Linked DNA regions of Pontibacter liquoris. The protein of the gene in region 1 binds, or shares a complex with, the protein of each later gene. Links are inferred from orthologs where the notes say so. Each region holds a gene or a part of one and is shown on either strand. Other genes may lie near its edges. The genes, in order: hslV and hslU.

Region 1 (6,392 bases):
CATTTTATCGCCGTAGCTCTTGCTCATGTGCTCGAGGCGGAAAATGTGGCGGCCGGGCTGTATGCTGAACTTAAAGCTGAAGTTTACCTTAGCCGACTCAGGCGCTACTTCCTCCACGCGGTCCAGCTTATCTAGTAATTTTTGGCGGCTTTGCGCCTGCTTGGCTTTGGAGGCTTTAGCCTTGAAGCGCTCAATGAAACGCTCTGCTTGCCGTATCTGCGATTGCTGGTTTTCATAAGCGCCTTTTTGTATCTCGTTGCGCAGCGCCTTTTCTTCTATATAAAAGCTATAATTGCCGGCATACACATTCAACTTGCTGTTGGCTACCTCCACAATCATATTAGTGGTGCGGTCCAGAAACTCCCTGTCATGCGATACGATCACCACAGCCCCTTCAAAACGCTCCAGGTATGATTCAAGCCACTTAATAGAAGGCAGGTCCAGGTGGTTGGTTGGCTCATCGAGCAACAGCAGCGAAGGTTGCTGCAAGAGGATCTTGGCCAGCATTACGCGCATGCGCCAGCCACCCGAGAAAGAAGCCAGGGGTTGCTGCAGCTCCTCGGTGCTGAAGCCAAGGCCTTCCAGTATGGCTTCGGCATTGGCTTGCATGGTATAGCCACCCAGCGCCTCGAAGCGTTCCTGCAGGTTAGCCAGCCGGTCTACCAGGTCATCATGGAAATTATTTTCGAATTCTACTAGCACCTTATCAATCTGGTGCTGCAGCTGCAGCGCCTCGTCAAAGGCCTGCATGGCTACCGACAGTATACTTTCATGGGTTTCATAACTGAGCAGATCCTGGTTCAGAAAACCGATGGTAGTTTCTTTGCTCATCTGGATACTGCCTCCATCCGGTTTGTACTCGCCCACAATAATGCGCAGCAGCGTAGATTTGCCCGTTCCGTTCAGGCCGATCAAACCGATCTTGTCTTTAGGCTTGATGTGGAGGTTGGCATCCTCGTACATGGGGCGACTACCGAAATGGAAACTGAGGTTGTTTATGGAAATCATGTAATACTGTTCTTAATTCGAGGGGTAAAGGTACTTAATTTTATGGCAGCTATAAAGTATACGCGCAACACTAACACACCCAAGTCGCAGGCAATTCAATTTAAATCCGGAAATCCGAAGTTGGTTTGTTTTAAAGTATGCGGCCATGCGTTCTAGGACAATAGCTTGTGGGCTAAACCGATGGAGCCTGTTGGAGCCAGTATAGGAGCTGGTATACCCGGCTCAAACAAGTATAGCAAAGGTAAAGCAAGTGAACCAATGCCTGCTAAACTCGTTTCATAGCAAACGTATACTACTTCAGGCATCCGCTATTAAATCACTCTCACTACATTTTTTATGATTGCGATCACTTCGCTTTTAGATGAGGATCATTCCGAACGGGTATTGGAATTAACCGGACACCTGGAAAAGAAATTTGGCTTAACAGGCGTGAAGATGACGCCGTATGCCCACCTGACGCTTCTCACGGCCGAGGTCCCCGATATGGAGGAGCTGAAGCATTACCTGGACCAGGTAAGCCTGGAAACACCTTCTATTACTGTTCGGACCACCGGCCTTGGCGTATTTCCGGGGCAGAGTCCGGTGGTTTATATTCCTGTGCTGCGCACCCCTCCTATTAACCAGCTGCATGCCCGCTTGCACCGTGAAATATCAGAAATGAGCAGCGAGATGGGTTTATACTACAATCCTAATCTCTGGCTTCCTCACATTTCACTAGCCCTTGGCGATACTACCCCTGAAATGCTCGGCCCTGTTCTGTCGTTCCTGTGCCAGTTTAACTTTAACTGGGAGATCAAGATTGAGAACCTCACCATCCTGCAGAAATGCGGCGAATATTTTTTGAAGGAAGAAGAATTTCGGTTTGGCCGGCGCGAATTTATCGCCTAAAGGAGCGCACTACAAGTATATGACTGCCTGATGTGCTAACTGTTGTGGCTAACAGTTTTAAAACAAATTAGCACAAGCTCGTACTAAAAACACAAAAGCCTGGAAAGTATACTTCCCAGGCTTTTATAGTATAAACTATTCCGGATTACATATCCAGGATGATAGCGAAAATAAGCGGCGCCACAATAGTAGCATCCGACTCGATTACGAACTTAGGCGTATCCTTGCCCAGCTTACCCCAGGTGATCTTTTCGTTTGGCACAGCGCCGGAGTAAGAACCATAGCTGGTCGTTGAATCAGATATCTGGCAGAAATAACCCCAAAGCGGCACGCTGGTGCGTTGCAGATCCTGGTGCAGCATTGGCACCACGCAGATCGGGAAGTCGCCGGCAATACCGCCACCGATCTGGAAGAAACCGATCTTTGATTCGTCCGTCGCGTTGTTGGTATAAAAATCGGCCAGCTCGATCATGTACTGGATACCGGTTTTCATGGTATGCACATTCTTGATATCGCCGCTGATCACGTGGCCGGAGTAGATGTTACCCAGCGTAGAATCTTCCCAACCCGGTACAAAGATCGGCAAGTTCTTTTTAGCCGCTTCCAGCATCCAGCTGTTCTTCGGGTCGATCTGGTAGTACTGCTCCAGTTCGCCGCTCAGCAGGATCTGGTAGAAGAACTCGTGCGGGAAGTAAGCTTTTCCCTCTGCATCGGCCTTTTCCCAGAATTTTAGCACGGTGTGCTCAATGCGACGCATGGCCTCTTCTTCCGGAATACAGGTATCAGTTACACGGTTCATGTGGCGGTTCAGCAAATCTTCCTCGTCCTGCGGAGTCAGGTCGCGGTAGTGCGGAATGCGCTCATAAAAATCGTGGGCCACCAGGTTAAAGATATCCTCTTCCAGGTTAGCACCGGTACAGGTAATGGCCTGCACTTTGTCCTGGCGGATCATCTCGGCAAGTATAATGCCCAGCTCTGCCGTAGACATAGCGCCGGCCAGTGTGATCATCATTTTACCACCTTCGTTCAGGTGCGTTTTGTATCCTTCGGCAGCATCTATCAAAGCGGCTGCGTTAAAGTGCTTGTAGTGTTTCTTTAAAAAATTTGTTACTTCCATATTCATTAGCTTAAAGCAACCGCTACAGGGTTACATGGGTCCGCAAAGGTAAGATATATTTTCTTATTCAATGTTCGTTATTCGTTAATTGCCGCTATAAGGTTGAGCATGAAGACGAACCCGATCCCGGGCCCCTACCCATTCTAACCTTTTAACTCATTAACTTTTTTGCTTATTTGGCTGGCTTCTCAATGATGAGGTTATGGTTGGTATAGATGCAGATGTCGGCGGCAATGTTGAGGGCTTCGCGCACCATTTCCTCGGCCGATAAATGCGGCGCGTGTTTCTTGAGTGCCAGTGCGGCGGCATGGGCATACATACTTCCTGAACCAATGGCCGCGATCTGGTTATCGGGCTCCAGCACATCGCCTGTGCCAGAGATAATGAGCAGTTCCTCTTTATTGGCAACCACCATCATGGCTTCCAGCTTGCGCAGGTACTGGTCTTTGCGCCAATCCTTGGCCAGCTCAATGGCGGCGCGCTTCATGTTGCTCTGGTAGGCATTCAGCTTTTCTTCGAAACGCTCCAGCAATGTAAACGCGTCGGCAGTGGAGCCGGCAAAACCTGTCACTATTTTGCCATCCAGCAGCTTCCGGATCTTTTTAACGTTGCTCTTGGCAATGTGCTTGTCCATGGTGGCCTGCCCATCAGCACCAAGCGCTACTTCACCGTTGTGGTAAATGCCGCAAACGGTGGTTGATCTTATTTTGGTCATGTGTGTCTTTTTACTCAGGTGAATACAGCTATACGTTATACTTGCTGTCTTGTAAGTCAAGCTATCTCAAACAAAAAGCCAAAGCCGCCTGATGTGCCAAATTGTCCATACGCCGGCCTTTGCCCTGCTGCCAGCAATCTGCCTAAGGATGCTAGTATTTGTTTTATAAAAGCACGGGCAAGTATAACCAGCAACGCTTCAGAAGCTCGCTTTCGTGCTATACTTCATGGTACTACAATTTTATTCATGCCAAATATAAATATGCTAGTTAGAATATATAAATTAATGCTTTGGTACTGAAGAAGAAACATATGAAAGGAAAACTACTGGTAGCCGCTTTGCTCCTTTTGTGGAGCACCACGGCAGCGACGGCACATTCCGTGAAGAATCACGGCAAGCTGTCGGTTACGGGTACGCAACTGACGGATGAAAAAGGGAATGCTGTGGTGTTGCGGGGCATGAGCTATGGCTGGCATAATTTCTGGCCACGTTTTTATAACTCCGCATCGGTGAAATGGCTGCGCAACGACTGGAATGTGTCGGTGGTACGGGCGGCCATGGGCATAGAACCCAAAAACGGCTACCTGGAAAAACCCGACTGGTCGAAAGAGAAAATCAAAGCGGTTGTAGAAGGCGCCATTCAAAACGATGTATATGTGATCATCGACTGGCACAGCCACAACATCAACCTGAAAGAAGCCAAGACTTTTTTTACAGAGATGGCCCAAACGTATGGCGATAAACCGAACGTCATTTACGAGATCTTCAACGAGCCGGACCAGGAAAGCTGGGACGAAGTGAAGGCTTATTCCGAACAAATAATTGCCGTCATCAGAGCCATAGACCCCGACAATGTGATCCTGGTGGGCTCCCCGCACTGGGATCAGGACATTCACCTGGTGGCTGATGCGCCGCTTACTGGCTTTGATAACCTGATGTATACCGTGCATTTTTATGCCGCCACCCACAAACAAGCGCTCCGCGACCGGTGCAATTACGCGCTAGGCAAAGGCATTCCGATCTTTATTTCGGAATCAGCCGGTATGGAAGCCTCCGGCGATGGGCCCATCAATATGGAGGAATGGACAAAATGGCTAGACTGGGCCGAAAAGAACAAGATCAGCTGGATCACCTGGTCGGTGTCAGATAAAGATGAAACCTGTTCGGTACTGTTGCCCACGGCCCGCGATACAGGCCGCTGGAAAGAAAAAGACATGAAAGAAGCCGGAATCAAAAGTCGGGCGCTCATCCGCAAGTATACTTCCGGTAAGTAATGGAATGCACCCTGGTTTAAACAAAAAGCCCTTCCATTTCCGGAAGGGCTTTTTGTTTACTTATACTTTGCCAGCAGGATTACACCAGGATGCGCACCGGGTTTTCCAGCAGGTTCTTAAACGTTTGCAGGAAGGCAGAGCCGACAGCGCCGTCTACCACGCGGTGGTCGCAGGACAAGGTCACTTTCATAACGTTGCCTATGCGGATCTCCCCGTTACGCACAACCGGCGTTTGCTTGATGCCTCCCACTGCCATGATGCAGGCATCCGGCGGGTTGATGATGGCGGTAAACTCTTCGATGCCGAACATGCCCAGATTCGAGATGGTAAAGGTGTTTCCTTCCCAGTCAGAGGGCTGTAGTTTCTTGCTCTTGGCTTTGCCACCCAGGTCTTTCACCTCGGCTGCAATGGCAGAAAGCGACTTGTAGTCGGCATTGCGTACCACCGGTACCAGCAAACCTTCTTCTACCGCTACGGCCACGCCAATATTTATCTGCTTGTTATAACGGATCTTATCGCCCAGCCACGAGGAGTTCACCGCCGGGTGCTGGCGCAGGGCAGCTGCCGCCGCTTTGATCACCAGGTCATTGAACGATACTTTCACCGGCGATACTTCATTTATACTTACACGCGCCTCCATGGCCTTGTCCATGTCAATTTCCATGGTCAGGTAGAAGTGCGGAGCAGAGAATTTGCTTTCGGCCAGACGGCGGGCAATTACCTTGCGCATCTGCGAAACAGCAACTTCCTCGTAAGAGTCGGCCGGAATGCCGGTGGCTACTGCCGGAGCGGCCTGCGGTGCAGCTGCTTTTGCGGCCTGCTGTGGTGCAGCTGCTGGCGTAAAGTTCTCCACGTCGCGCAGCACAATGCGGCCACCTTCGCCGGATCCTTTTATCTGGGTAAGGGCAAGGCCCTTTTCTTTTGCTACTTTTTTGGCCAGTGGCGAGGCTTTGATACGGCCGTTTTCTGCCCCTGCGCCCTGGGAGGTCTGCTCCTGTGCTTCAGGGCCTGGAACCTGCTCTGTCTCCACTTTTTCTGAAGTCACAGCATCTACGCCGGCTGCAATGCCAGCTTCTGTTTTGGCTTCATCCTGGCGGGATTCTTTGTTAGCGGAGCCAGCACCCAGCAAAGCCTGGTAATCTGCGCCCTTCTCGCCGATAACGGCAATAACGGCATCCACGGCTACTGAGTCACCTTCTTTCACACCTGTATAGAGCAGAGTGCCGTCTTCGTAGGCTTCCAGTTCCATGGTCGCCTTGTCGGTTTCCACTTCTGCCAGCACATCCCCTGACGTTACTTTGTCGCCTACTTTCTTCAGCCACGACACCAGTACGCCTTCCGTCATGGTATCGCTCATCTTCGGCATGCGGATCACAGAGGCTTTGATGTT
Region 2 (6,528 bases), on another replicon or contig:
TATAAACAGCATGTCTTCGGCGTCCATTTCTTCGGCAGGGCAGTCTTTGCTCACGTCCTTTGTTTCGTCGTGGTACCACACATCACGGCCCTCTACCATGTTCACGGCCCAGCCCAGGCGCTCTACCACAATCACTTTCTCTACGGTCGGGCAGGTTTCCAGCGCCTCATCCACCACCCGCTTTACCGGTATCTGCTTGGAGCCGCGGTTCAGGCCATCCGAGGTCAACACCATCTTCGCGCCGGCATCGTTGATCCTGTCGGCCATACTTACGGCCGAGAAACCGGCAAAAATAACCGAGTGAATCGCGCCGATGCGGGCACAGGCCAGTACAGCAAACGCCAGCTCGGGTATCATGGGCATGTAAATGCACACGCGGTCGCCTTTGCGGATGCCGTTCTTCTTCAGCACGTTGGCAAACTGGCACACACGCTCATGCAGCTCTTTGTAGGTAAAGCGCACATAGCGCTCTTTCGGGTCGTTGGGTTCCCAGATCAAAGCCAGCTTATTGCCGCGGGTTTTCAGGTGGCGGTCCAGGCAGTTTTCAGTGATGTTGAGCTTGCCCCCGATAAACCATTTCACATCGGGCTCCTCAAAATTCCACTCCAGCACTTTGTCCCACTTTTTGCGCCAGGTAAAGGTTTCGGCAATGTTGGCCCAAAAGCCTTCCGGGTCCTGCACACTGTGGTTGTAAGCTGATTTGTATTCTTCAAATGTTTTGATCTGGGTATTTTCCATGGTTTTGAGTAATGGTAAGGAAAGTATAAGATGCGCTTTAGATAAGGCGTTTAAAAGCCCTATAAGTTTAGGATAAAAACCGAAAAGCGCAATAGCACGGCAGATAAACTGTGTTTTAACGGGGTGATGAACTGAGTGAAGTATAAATCGACATAGGTAAACGCCCCCTTTGACTCCCAGGAAAAAGGGCTGTTCAGTGCTACTTTTTGCCATCCTGTAAATCACAGATCCCGCATTTGTTGCGAGGAATCTTGTAGGCAAGTAGCAACGGCATAGACTCCCAGGGACAGGGTCCCTCTCTTTCCAGCAGGTTTCTTTGCAGAATAACAGAGTTTTGTAAGCTTAATTTGTCAAGACTTAACGGCCTTACCTCGCAGGGTGAGGAATAATCAAAAGGGATTTGCAGAATAAGTATAGGGCGCTGCGAGCCCGTGAAGTCAGAGAGACTCCACATTATAAAAAGGCACAAGTTCGAAAAGTTGCGCCAGCCGTCTGCAAAATGAATTTCCTCTCCCTAAAGGCAAGGCTGTTAAGTACTAAAAGGATAAGCACAAAAAGCACTGTCATTCTGTTAAGAATCTTGGAAGAAAAAGAGGGCCCCTACCCCCGGAGGTTAAGCTTTGCGGCTTGCCCACAAGATCCTTTCAGGATGACAAAAAAGTAGAACTTAACGGCCTTACCTCCCCCTAGGGATTGGAGGTGGGTTAGCAACTTTATACTTTACATGTTCCGTACCGATACCAGCACATCGTTATACTTGCTGGTGTGATGCAGGAAGTGCACGATCTTGCGCCCGACTTCTTTAGGCGAGGCCAGCTCGTTATGGGCTTTGTAGTTGCGGAATTTTTCTACAGTGCTGAATTTTGCCGCATCACTTTCCCGGATATTCTCCTGCATCTGCGTGTCTACCACGCCCGGCGACAGCGCGTATACTTTCACGCCCGAACCGCGTTTGTCCTGCTCCAACTGCACGGTTTGCGAAAGCATGTCGAGGGCCGCTTTGGAAGCGCAGTAGCTGGCCCAGCCATCGATCGGGTGCTGCCCGGCACCGGAGCTCACATTCACAATCACTTTTTCAGCCGGATGCTCCCGGTATACCTGCAGAAAGGTGTTCATCAGCATGGCCGGCACCACCACGTTTACATCAAACACAAATTCAAAGCGCTCATTGGGCATGTCCTCGCCCACATACCCGATATCGCCCAGCACACCCGCATTGTTGATCAGCACCAGCTTTTCAGCATCCGGATAAGGCACGAACACTTTCTGCAGGTTGTGCTCTACAGCCGGTACATCCGACAGGTCGAGGGGCTGGTGGCGGTAGTTGGGGTGTTCGATGCTGCTGGTCCGTGACACGCCTACCACATGGTTGCGATCGTCTTTCAGGAGTTCTTCTGCAATGGCCTTGCCTATGCCTTTGCTGGCGCCGGTGATGATGTAGAGATTCATGGGAGTTAGAGAGTTTAGAAGTTAGAAAGTTAAAGCGTTAAAAAGTCAAAGCTCTCATCCTAAGTTACGGATACGAATTGAGTTGAGGTTATACCTATACTTTGTGAAGAGGTTTTGCCAACGAAAAAAGCTGGTGCCTCTGCCATCACAGAAACACCAGCTCTTAAAGTATAGCTGCAAGTATAAGCCAATTCACGCGCGTCCGGAGACTCGCCTGGCTAAAGGCACCAGTTAATACCCGCGCCAGTTCTTTAGCAAGCCTGTGCACGATTGGACAGGTCGCGACTAGTCCCTACAAAAACTGCAACTCTTTAACTTTCTAACCTTCTAACTTTCTAACTACAGAATATACTGGCTCAGGTCGCGGTTTTTCACCATGCCGGAAAGTTTTTCCTGCACCATGGCGCGGTCTACCAGGATGTGAGCGTTGGCTCCTATTTTGTCCGGCACATCAAAGAGGATGTCGTTGAGCAGGCGGCTCATCACCGTGTGCAGGCGGCGGGCGCCAATGTTCTCCACTTCGGCGTTTACCTCAAATGCAATGGAAGCTATTTCGTCCAGCGCCTCGTCGTGAAAGGCCAGCTCCACCCCTTCTGCCGCCAACAAGGCCACGTATTGCTTGGTCAGGGCGTTTTTCGGAAACTTCAGGATCTGGTAAAAATCGTCTTTGGTCAGGCTGTCCAGCTCCACACGGATCGGGAAACGTCCCTGCAGCTCGGGAATCAGGTCAGAGGGCTTGGCCACGTGGAACGCGCCGGCCGCAATAAACAGAATATGGTCGGTGTTGATCACGCCATACTTGGTATTCACGGCAGAGCCTTCTACAATCGGCAACAGGTCGCGCTGCACGCCTTCGCGGCTCACATCGGGGCCGCCGCCGCCTTTTTTGCTGGAGCTGGCTACTTTATCGATCTCGTCAATGAAGATCACACCGGAGTTTTCGGCCTTAAAGATCGCTTCTTCTTTCACCTCGTCCATATCAATGAGCTTGGAAGCTTCTTCTTCCAGCAGGATCTTGCGGGCTTCGGCAATGGTTACTTTACGCTTCTTGGTCTTTTTAGGCATCATGCCGCTGATCATCTCCTGGATGTTCATCATCGAGGCCTCGTCCATTCCGGGGCCCATCACGCCCATACCGGGCATAGCGCTCTGCTGGATCCGGATCTCGATCTTACGGTCTTCCAGTTCGCCGTTGCGGATCTTTATCCGGAATTTCTCGCGGGTGCGCTCGTTCAGTTCGTAATCATTATCGGGCATGGCGTGCGGATCAGAACTGATGGAAACAGGCGAGGCATTGCGGCCCTGGATGGGCGGAATGAGCGCATCCAGGATGATGTCTTCCACCAGCTCGGCAGCTTTCTGTTTCACATCTTCTTTCTTGCGCGTCTTCACCATGTTCACCGACTGCTCTACCAGGTCGCGCACCATACTTTCCACGTCGCGGCCCACGTAGCCTACTTCGGTAAACTTAGAGGCTTCAACTTTGGTAAACGGCGCATCAGCGATCTTGGCCAGGCGGCGGGCAATCTCGGTTTTACCTACCCCCGTTGCCCCGATCATCAGGATGTTGTTGGGCACGATTTCGCGCTGAATGCTTTCATCCGCATTCATGCGGCGCCAGCGGTTGCGCAGCGCAATGGCTACGTTGCGTTTGGCGTCTTTTTGCCCGATGATGTATTTGTCCAGCTCCGCTACGATCTGAACTGGTGTTAAGGATGCGATATTTTCTAACATGGTAATTTCCTTTGTTTAAAATCAGGTCTTGATGCGACCCAATTATCGTCACAGTAAGATATTATAAGTAACTCCTTATGTATAGGAGTTATTACGTGAATTAACTTTTTATGCTCTTTGTTAGCTTTCGCCTCGCCGGCTAGGCCTTCCTTTTCTCCTTGATGGGGGTAGGGCCCTCTATAAAGAGAAAAGGAAGCAAAAGAATCAAGACGATTTGTCTAAAGGGGGCCCCTACCCCCACTCGCTGAACGCTCAAATAAAAAATCGTCAAAAGCGCACCTGGCTGCTGTACTTGTTGCATAGCCAATAAATTGAAGGTGCAATACATGTATACTTACACCTTTGAAGCCATGAAGTATAAATTGACCTGCTCCCAAGTATAAAGTCTTGTGTCTAATGTCTTGATACTAACGTCTTGATACTTGTGTCTTTTTCTTCCTTTTCAAAAACGTACGGGTGTTGGTGCTCACGGTAATGTAGTGGGTTGCGCCGGACGGGTGGAAAAAAGCGCTGCTGTAGTTGAGCTCAAAGGCCCGCACGCGCAGCATAGCACCTGCCGAAAAACCTGCCCCGCCCGACCGGGTATCGAGCCGCAGCTCTTTGCGGCGCAGGTGGTTGTAGCCGGCGCGCAGCTGAAAATTCTTGCTGAACACAAACTCGGCTCCGGCCACAAAATGGCGCGCAATCTTATCTCCCAGCTTTTTCTCTTCCTTCACTTCGTTGCCATGCTCATCCAGCTGCCCTTTTGCGTTCGGGTCCAGGTACACGATGTCGAATTCGTATAGTCGGTGCGCGGTAAGCGAGAGCCGCACGGGCATGTGCTCGGGTTTGTAGCTCAGGCCCATCTGCGCATCAAAGGGCATCGGCTGCCGCTCGCCATCATCATAGGGTTTTACCTGGTAGCCGATATTTTTAAACGCCAGCCCTACCCTAAATTCTTTCTCCGGATGCTTAAACGCCACGCCTGCATCGGCCAGCATTCCCACCGCTTTGTTTCCCGCTATACTTGATACAGCCATTTTTGCCGTAGCTCCTATCGTGAAAGCGTCCATTTGCCGGGCATGCGTGATCGCTAACGTGTAATCATTTGCCCGGAAGCTGCCTTCTGCTGCCCCGGTGGCGTCGCGCTGCACAAAATCGCCGTAGTTGAGGTAGTTTATACTTGCTGCCCAGCGGCCATGCTGCTTCGTCTTAAACGCATACGCCAGGTTGCTCTGCCTGATATCGGCCAGGTAGCCCACATACCCCAGGCTCAACTGGTTGTCCATCTCCTCGTTCAGCAAAGCCGGGTTAGCACCCACCATACTTACATCGTGCGCGCCGGCGCTTACATTCACCCCGCCAAGGGCAGCTTGTTTGGCACTAACCGGCAACTCCAGAAACGGAAAACCACGCTGCCCGCCTACCTGCGCATGTGCTGTGAGCGCGAGCCCCAGCAGTGAGCAAAGTATAAGGGCGGCCTTGTACATGGGTTTTTAAATTTTGAATAACTGACTTTTGAATACCTGAATATTTTAAGTCCTATCATCTTGAAAAGATCCTGGAGGCAACATGAGCAGCTGATGCATCTTGCCACTAGGATCCTTTCAGGATGACAGTGGGGAAAGGGCAAGTATAAATTCGCTCAATCACTTGTTCAGAATTCAGTTATTCAGAATTCAGCTTACTCCACCACAGCCTTTGCTTCTTCCGTTACCGTTAGCTTCAGCGGATTTTTCACTTTTTCCTTCAGCAGCGCAATTTTCACTACTTCATCCACACGGTCTACATAATGGATGTGGAGGCCTTTGATGTACTGCTCGGGAATCTCGTTGATGTCCTTCCTGTTTTTCTGGCAAAGGATAATGTCCGTAATGCCTGCGCGCTTGGCTGCCAGTATCTTCTCTTTGATGCCGCCTACCGGTAGCACTTTGCCGCGCAGCGTGATCTCGCCGGTCATAGCCAGGCGCGATTTTACTTTGCGTTGCGTAAACACCGACGCAATCGAGGTAAAAATAGCGATACCGGCCGATGGCCCATCCTTCGGCACTGCTCCTTCCGGGAAGTGAATGTGCAGGTCATACTGGTCAAACAAACGGTAGTCGATGTCCAGCAGGTCGGCATGCGCTTTTAAGTAGGAGATGGCCGTCATGGCCGATTCCTTCATCACGTCGCCCAGCTGCCCCGATAGGGTGAGTTTGCCTTTGCCTTTACTCAGCAACGATTCGATAAACAGGATGTCGCCGCCCACCGAGGTCCAGGCCAGGCCTGTTACCACGCCGGCCGTGTCGATGTCCTGGTATATTTCCTTATCAAATATCTCGGAGCCCAGGCGCTTGACCACATCCTCGGGTTTGATGGTGGTCGGGTATTTTTCGTCCATGGCCTTCAGCTTGGCCGTTTGGCGCACTAGCTGGCCAATTTTGCGCTCCAGGTTCCTAACGCCCGATTCGCGGGTATAATCTTCGATAATCTTTTGGATCGTTTGCTTCGGTACTTTGGCATCTTCCTCCTGCAGGCCGTGCTCGGCTACCTGCTTAGGCACCAGGTGGCGTTTGGCGATCTCGGTTTTCTCTTCTAAAGTATAGCCCGTCAGCTCAATGATCTCCATGCGGTCGCGCAGGGCAG

The links.
Region 2: the proteins of hslV (region 1) and hslU are in contact, whole or in part, in a solved structure (PDB 1G4A), measured with the Escherichia coli proteins. The link is inferred for Pontibacter liquoris from one-to-one orthologs.

Annotation. Positions count from the first base shown.
Region 1 is NZ_JALEBG010000001.1:1,879,266-1,885,657, reverse strand. The notes cover bases 1,958-4,762. They hold hslV (ATP-dependent protease subunit HslV), read right to left. Parts: upstream 3,729-4,762; coding sequence 3,186-3,728; downstream 1,958-3,185. Other genes in these bases: LWL52_RS07805 (glycoside hydrolase family 5 protein), read left to right, coding at 4,040-4,762; LWL52_RS07815 (deoxyhypusine synthase family protein), read right to left, coding at 2,042-3,013. Also shown: ribosomal protection-like ABC-F family protein, read right to left, coding at 1-1,008; LWL52_RS07820 (2'-5' RNA ligase family protein), read left to right, coding at 1,345-1,896; more of LWL52_RS07805, read left to right, coding at 4,763-5,002; LWL52_RS07800 (pyruvate dehydrogenase complex dihydrolipoamide acetyltransferase), read right to left, coding at 5,082-6,392. UniProt on the Escherichia coli protein: Protease subunit of a proteasome-like degradation complex believed to be a general protein degrading machinery. The complex has been shown to be involved in the specific degradation of heat shock induced transcription factors such as RpoH and SulA.
Region 2 is NZ_JALEBG010000003.1:255,526-262,053, forward strand. What follows is about bases 1,725-4,665. They hold hslU (ATP-dependent protease ATPase subunit HslU), read right to left. Parts: upstream 3,922-4,665; coding sequence 2,527-3,921; downstream 1,725-2,526. Other genes in these bases: LWL52_RS18105 (SDR family NAD(P)-dependent oxidoreductase), read right to left, coding at 1,725-2,187; porQ (type IX secretion system protein PorQ), read right to left, coding at 4,329-4,665. Outside these bases: acs (acetate--CoA ligase), read right to left, coding at 1-738; more of LWL52_RS18105, read right to left, coding at 1,459-1,724; more of porQ, read right to left, coding at 4,666-5,390; lon (endopeptidase La), read right to left, coding at 5,585-6,528. UniProt on the Escherichia coli protein: ATPase subunit of a proteasome-like degradation complex; this subunit has chaperone activity. The binding of ATP and its subsequent hydrolysis by HslU are essential for unfolding of protein substrates subsequently hydrolyzed by HslV.